2 regions of the Paenibacillus nuruki genome follow, and region 1 is predicted to be linked to the other one. Evidence: riboswitches for the same ligand, from Rfam matches in the RefSeq annotation. Region 1 holds a riboswitch; the other holds the start of a gene.
What was found. Region 1 has a riboswitch for glycine ahead of sdaAB (L-serine ammonia-lyase, iron-sulfur-dependent subunit beta). Riboswitches for the same ligand answer to the same signal wherever they lie in the genome.
Positions count from the first base shown of each region.

Region 2: another riboswitch for glycine. It lies ahead of gcvT (glycine cleavage system aminomethyltransferase GcvT); the one in region 1 lies ahead of sdaAB (L-serine ammonia-lyase, iron-sulfur-dependent subunit beta).

Region 1 covers NZ_OY725677.1:678,418-681,840, forward strand. The annotation lists gene RCP16_RS03125 (PAS domain-containing sensor histidine kinase) at 1-609, shown strand, start outside; gene RCP16_RS03130 (SDR family oxidoreductase) at 736-1,527, shown strand; glycine riboswitch at 1,746-1,856, shown strand; glycine riboswitch at 1,860-1,938, shown strand; gene sdaAB (L-serine ammonia-lyase, iron-sulfur-dependent subunit beta) at 2,015-2,680, shown strand; gene sdaAA (L-serine ammonia-lyase, iron-sulfur-dependent, subunit alpha) at 2,707-3,423, shown strand, end outside.
Region 2 covers NZ_OY725677.1:503,704-507,126, forward strand. The annotation lists gene gcvPA (aminomethyl-transferring glycine dehydrogenase subunit GcvPA) at 1-972, opposite strand, end outside; gene gcvT (glycine cleavage system aminomethyltransferase GcvT) at 1,017-2,135, opposite strand; glycine riboswitch at 2,416-2,513, opposite strand; gene gcvH (glycine cleavage system protein GcvH) at 2,692-3,084, shown strand; gene RCP16_RS02370 (helix-turn-helix domain-containing protein) at 3,390-3,423, shown strand, end outside.

The sequences.
Region 1 (3,423 bases):
GATATGTCGATTGAGAAAAGACATACTTTTATAGAAACGATTCATCAAGAAGGGCAACGATTGTCTCATTTGTTAGATGATTTCCTCGATATTCAGCGCATCGAAGCAGATCATGCCGAATATCATATGACGTATATTCCTTTATATGAACTGTTACAAGGAATCTGTCATCAATGGAATCCAGATTCGAGAGATCGTATTATTCTTCATCATGAAGGGGTTGATGAAGTCTTTATTACCGGTGATCATCATCGTTTAATTCAAGTTTTTCAGAATCTAATCAGCAATGCGCTTAAATATTCATCTGCTGAATCGTTTGTTCATATTGTGATTGAAGAATTACCTCATCAGATTCGTGTATCTATAGAAGATTCAGGAATAGGTATTCCTGTTGAAGATCAAGCTCGTATTTTCCAAAAATTTTTCCGAGCAAGTTCTGCGTCTGAACATCAAATCAAAGGAACGGGGCTTGGATTATATATTACGCAACGAATTGTTAACGATCATAAGGGTGAATTAAGTTTTGTATCGAGACCGAATGAAGGTTCTGTCTTTTCTGTTCTTTTACCGAAGCCCAAAAAGAATGATTCTGCACATTCTATCGAATAATACGTTATCATCTGTTTCATTGTTCTGTCTGCTAGGGTACTTACAATAGGAAAACAGATAACGTTGTGAGTATCAAAAAACAGTTATCTAGTACAAACACATTCTGAAATATGGAGGCTTATCCACATGGCAGAAACAAAATTAGTAGGTAAAGTAGCAGCAGTAACAGGTGGCGGATCAGGAATAGGTAAAGCATCAGCGATACGATTTGCGGCAGAAGGTGCTGTTGTATATATGTTAGATCGTACGCCTGAAAATGCAGAAGAAACCAAAGCCGAAATTGAAAAAGCTGGCGGAAAAGCATATGTGATTGAGTGCGATATTTCCAAACCAGAAATGATTGAAAGTGCTATGAAACAAGTAGTGGCTGAAGCAGGTCAATTGGATATTGTATTTGCGAATGCAGGAATCAATGGTAGCAAATCCCCTATCGAAACATTAGAAATAGATGATTGGAATCAAACGGTAGAGATTAATTTACGAGGCACATTTGCAACTGTAAAATACGCTATCCCTCATTTGAAAGAAAAGGGCGGTAGTATTATTATTACAAGTTCAATCAATGGTAATCGTGTATTCTCTAATGTAGGATTCTCTGCATATGCTTCAACCAAAGCAGCGCAAGTAGCATTTATGAAAATGGCGGCGCTAGAACTTGCACGCTATAAAATCAGAGTTAATGCGGTCTGTCCGGGAGCGATCGATACCGAAATCGACGACAATACGTATCCAAGTGACGATCTAAAAGAAGTCGAAATTCCAATGGAATTCCCAGAAGGCGATCATCCGCTTAAAGGCGAACCTGGTAAAATCGAAGAAGTGGCTAATCTAGTGCTATTCTTGGCTTCTAGTGAAGCTTCACATGTAACCGGTACAGAGATATTTGTAGATGGCGCAGAATCGTTATTACGAGGATAGTTGTATCTACAAGTATAGATAGATAAATGATACTATGATAGTCCAATCAAAGTCCTTTTTCGAGCATATCGGGAAAGGACTTTGTTGTCTTTATGCACAAAAGTATCCTTTTTCAAATCAATCAATTGACAGTGTCAGGTATGCTGAATTAAGCTAAAGGTATCGAACGTATTCACGTGATTTAACTAATAACGAACCATTCAAATAAATAACTGCACATGAAGATAGAGGGAGAGTCTGTGGATGTATGTGATCCACCACCGAAGGAGCAAGTTAATCATTTGGCGATGATTGATTAATCTCTCAGGTACCCGAACCGCTATCGGATGCAACTCTGGAGAGAGCATACCAGCCACCCAAGGAGTACAACCGATACGATTCGGTCCAAACTCTCAGGTAACGAGGACAGAGGAATAAGCCACGCGCGGGCTATTCCCTGTCTTTTTTTGTGCGCGCATATTTTGGTGATAAGGGAGAAGAGGAATTTATGCGTTTTAAAAATGTATTCAATATTATAGGGCCGGCGATGGTAGGACCGTCTAGTTCACATACAGCAGGAGCAGCTCGCCTAGGAAGAGCGGCTCGTCATTTTTTAGGAGCATGCCCTGAGCATGTAAAGATTGTTTTGTATGGTTCGTTTGCAGAAACGTACTGGGGACATGGTACAGATCTAGCACTTGTCGGTGGTCTGCTTGATTATGATACCGATGATGATCGCTTACCAGATGCAGCAGAAGAAGCCGATCGTCAAGGGATAACGATTTCTTTTGATAAAGGCACAGGCAATTATCCGCATCCTAACTTTGTGCGAATTATTGTACAGCATGGAACAGAAACAGCTGAAGTAGCAGGTGCTTCGATCGGTGGCGGAAATATTGAGATTCATGAATTAAATGGATTCGATGTACGAGGCTCTGGTCAGTATCCGATGCTTGCTGTAGAACACACGGATAGTAAAGGTGTACTGGCTGATATTACACGTACACTTAGTGATGCGGAACTCAATATTGGATTTATGGATGTGGATCGCAAAGCTCGTAGTGGTGAAGCGATGACTGTTATCGAATTGGATACTGCGCCTGATCCGCATGTGTTGAATCGTATTTTACAATTGCCTTATGTAACTCGTGCGGCTGTTATAGACTTGAAGTAAATGAAAGACAAAGGAGAGTATAGAATATGCAATTTCGCACGTTAAAAGATATTGTTCGGTTATGTGAAGAACGTTCACTCACGATTGCGGAACTGATGATTGAAGAACAAGTAAAAGAAACAGGGGTTAGTGAACCTGAAGTGATCCAGCAGATGGCAGATTATTATCAAGTGATGAAAGAAGCAGTACACCGCGGAATTACAGAAGATACCGTTTCACGAAGCGGTCTAACGGGCGGAGATGCACGCCGTGTGCATGAGTATATGTTAAGTGGAGAAACTTCTTCAGGCAGTGATGCTACTCGTGCGATGGCGTATGCGCTAGCTGTATCTGAAGTCAATGCTTCGATGGGTCGTATTATTGCTACACCAACCGCCGGCTCATGTGGAATTATTCCTGGCGTATTTGTCAGTTCGCAAGAACGTTTTGGATGGGATGATGATCATATGGTTCTAGGACTATTTGCAGCAGGAGCGATCGGTTATGTGATTGCCAACAATTCTTCGATCTCAGGCGCAGAAGGTGGATGTCAGGCAGAAGTCGGTTCAGCAATTGGGATGGCAGCAGGAGCGATGGTCGAGATGCGTAACGGTACACCCGAGCAAGCTATGCATGCTGTAGGATTGGCTCTCAAAAATACATTGGGATTAATCTGTGATCCAGTCGCTGGACTTGTCGAAATTCCTTGTATTGTTCGTAATGGATTAGGTGCAGTGAATGCGTTAGCAGCGGCAGATATGGGA
Region 2 (3,423 bases), 170 kb from region 1:
TTTGTCACGACGGATATGTTGCTCACGAGTCTGCAACGTCAATACAAAACCACGTTTACCATCAATATCTTTGGTCTGACCTACAATTCGTCCAGGCATACGGCGCATAAGCGGTTGAGCCACAGCGAAGAATCCACAAGTTGGCCCACCAAGCGACATCGAAATGCCAAGCGGCTGTGCATCACCAACAACGATATCAGCTCCAAGTTTACCAGGAGATTCGAGTAGTCCCAGTGAAATAGGATTCGTACTCACTACCAATAAAGCACCTTGGGCATGAGCAAGATCAGCAACTGCTTGAATCGCTTCAATACCACCGAAAAAATTAGGGGATTGGACAAGCACAACAGCGGTCTGCTCATCAATCGCTTCAGTGAGCACCCCAATATCTGTGACTCCATCGCCATAAGGCACTTCAACTACATCCAGATTAAGACCACGAGCGTAACTGCGAACGACTCCGCGTGATTCAGGATGGATCGTAGAAAGAGCAATAATCTTTTTGCGTCCTGTAGCTGATGCTGCAAGGGAAGCTGCTTCGGCAAGTGCTGTTGCGCCATCATACATACTTGCATTGGCTACAGCCATTCCTGTCAGTTCACAGATATAGGACTGAAATTCAAAGATCGCTTGTAATTCACCTTGACTGATCTCTGGTTGATATGGAGTATACGCTGTATAAAATTCAGAACGAGAAATTACATGATTAATCACAGATGGCAAATGGTGATCATACAATCCTGCACCCAGAAAGCTAGTGTACCGATCTGTATCTGCATTTTGCCCTGCAAGACTAGACATATGACGAGTCAGTGTATATTCATCTAGCATTTCAGACATGGGCATGGTGCCTTGATAACGAAGGGATGCCGGAATATCTGTAAATAAATCCTCTATCGAAGAAGCACCAACAACCTCTAACATCTCTGCTTCATTCTGTGGGGTCATTGGAATATAACGATGCGATTTCATAAAGGTAGACTCCTTTGGGGCAACATATCAGTCGCCTTGTAATTTTATTTAGTGACAGAAGATGCTCGTTTGTAGAAAGGTGCTTTCACCACTTCAGCTTTGAGCATTTTACCGCGAATCTCAAGTTCTATCGGTGTTCCTAGAGCAGCACTGTCAGCTTCAATTAAAGCAAGTCCAAGATTACGCTTAAGTGTAGGAGATTGAGTTCCTGTCGTCACTTCGCCGATTTGTCGACCGTTCTGGTAGACAGGATAGTGCGGGCGAGGAATACCACGGTCGATCATTTCTACACCCACTAATTTACGAGACAATCCTTTTTCTTTTTGCGCGACTAGAGCCTCTTTGCCTGTGAAATGTTCTTTGTCCAACTTTACAAAATAGCCAAGTCCCGCTTCGAGTGGAGAAATATCTGCCGACAGCTCTTGACCATACAGAGGAAGACGAGCTTCAAAGCGAAGCGTATCCCGTGCACCCAGTCCACAAGGAATCAAGCCAAGCGGTTCACCTGCTTGCAATAGCTTTTCCCAGATGAGAGGAGCATCTGTTGCAGATACATATAGTTCATAACCGTCTTCACCGGTGTAACCTGTACGAGAGATGAGCGCATGAACGCCAAAAATCTCAGCTTTTTCGATAAAAGAAAATCCTGCCAGTTCAGCATAACGATCGCTTTGTGTAGCCGCTTGTAAAATAGCAACCGCTTGAGGACCTTGTAAAGCAATCAAAGCAGTTTGTTCTGAAATGTTCTCAAGAGTGACATTGGCAGGCAAAGACTGCTTCATCCAATCGATATCTTTATCAATATTCGAGGCATTGATCACGAGCATATAATGTTCTTCGCCCAGACGATATACCAATAGATCATCGACTACACCACCTGTTGGATAGCACATTAATGTATATTGGGCTTGTCCATCTTGCAAGCGAGAAGCATCGTTAGTTAATAATTGTTGTAAATAGGCAAGGGAACCTTTACCTGAAATGATCACTTCACCCATATGAGAAACATCAAATAATCCAGCTTGTTCACGAACCGCTTCATGTTCTTTTTGAATTCCTGTAAATTGAACAGGCAATTCCCAACCGCCAAAATCGATACAGCGTGGGGAACCAGATTGAGCATAAAGAGGAAAAATCGGCGTACGCTTCAGTTCTGTTGTCATGATCGTCACCTCATCGAATTAGTTTGTAGCGAAAAATCGCATATATCATTTTTTGTGAAAAAAGAATAAAATCATCCGAAAAAGCTCAACAAAAAAGACAGAGAGAAAAGGAAATAAGCAGGTGCTATACCTGAAATATTTCTTTTTCTCCCTGTCCTTGATACCTGAGAGTTACCTTGTGCTCAATAGCTTATAAGCAACAAGTTTCCCCTTGGGTGATTGGTTGTTATCATTCGGATATTCGTCGGTGACCGAATGATGCCAATTCTCTCCAGAGCTGCGTCCGGTACAGGTCCCTTTTACCTGAGAGATTCACCATTACTGGCTTACTCCTTCGGCGCTGTCATGGTTCTGAACAGTCTCTCCCTGTACTTTCATTCGCTACATATGATGTTATGTATTTCCGAACATTAAGTATTGAAACAGTGGTGAATGTATGTATATTATATTAATACTTGATTCAAAAAGCAATGTCAAGAGTATTGACAGTATAATCTGCCTTGCTATACGCTTGTGTGCATGAAGACATTACAACCATGAACCGGAGGAATGAACAATGAGTGAGATTAAAGATCAATTGCTGTATAGTGCAGAACATGAATGGGTAGAGCGTATTAGTGATGATACGGTTCGTATCGGTATTACTGATTTTGCTCAACATCAGCTAGGAGATATCGTATTTGTTGAATTGCCACAAGCAGGTGCAGAAGTTGCTTCTGAAGCTGTGATCGGCACGATTGAATCGGTCAAAACAGTATCTGATCTTTTTAGTCCGGTGACAGGTACGATCACTAATTTTAATCCTGAACTGGAAACAGAACCTGAACTGGTGAACTCTGATCCTTACGGACGTGGCTGGATGGTTGAAGTTAAAGTCAGTGGTGACCTAGATAGTGCATTATCAAGCCTTTTGAGTGCAGAAGCTTATGCTGAACACGCCCAAGACTAACTCATACACTGTCAATCTATACAAAAGAAGGATATAAAATCTATTTATATGTATTGTAACAAGAACAAGACTGAAAACCTAGATGGGGATCAGTCTTTTTTGTTATGTATATTTTTGATACAGGTAATTAAAGTGCACAATAACGACATTCTTTTTTATTTTAGGTTGGAGGAATCTGCATAATACGATAGAATGATTAAATAAAGAAAAAATAGAATTTTTTTACATAGATCCAATAATGAATGTACACTGCGACATGTACAACATACCTATTTTATTGATGATTACCTCTGGAGGGGAGATTGTTGTCTAAATATCTATATCGTTTATTTCTGATTA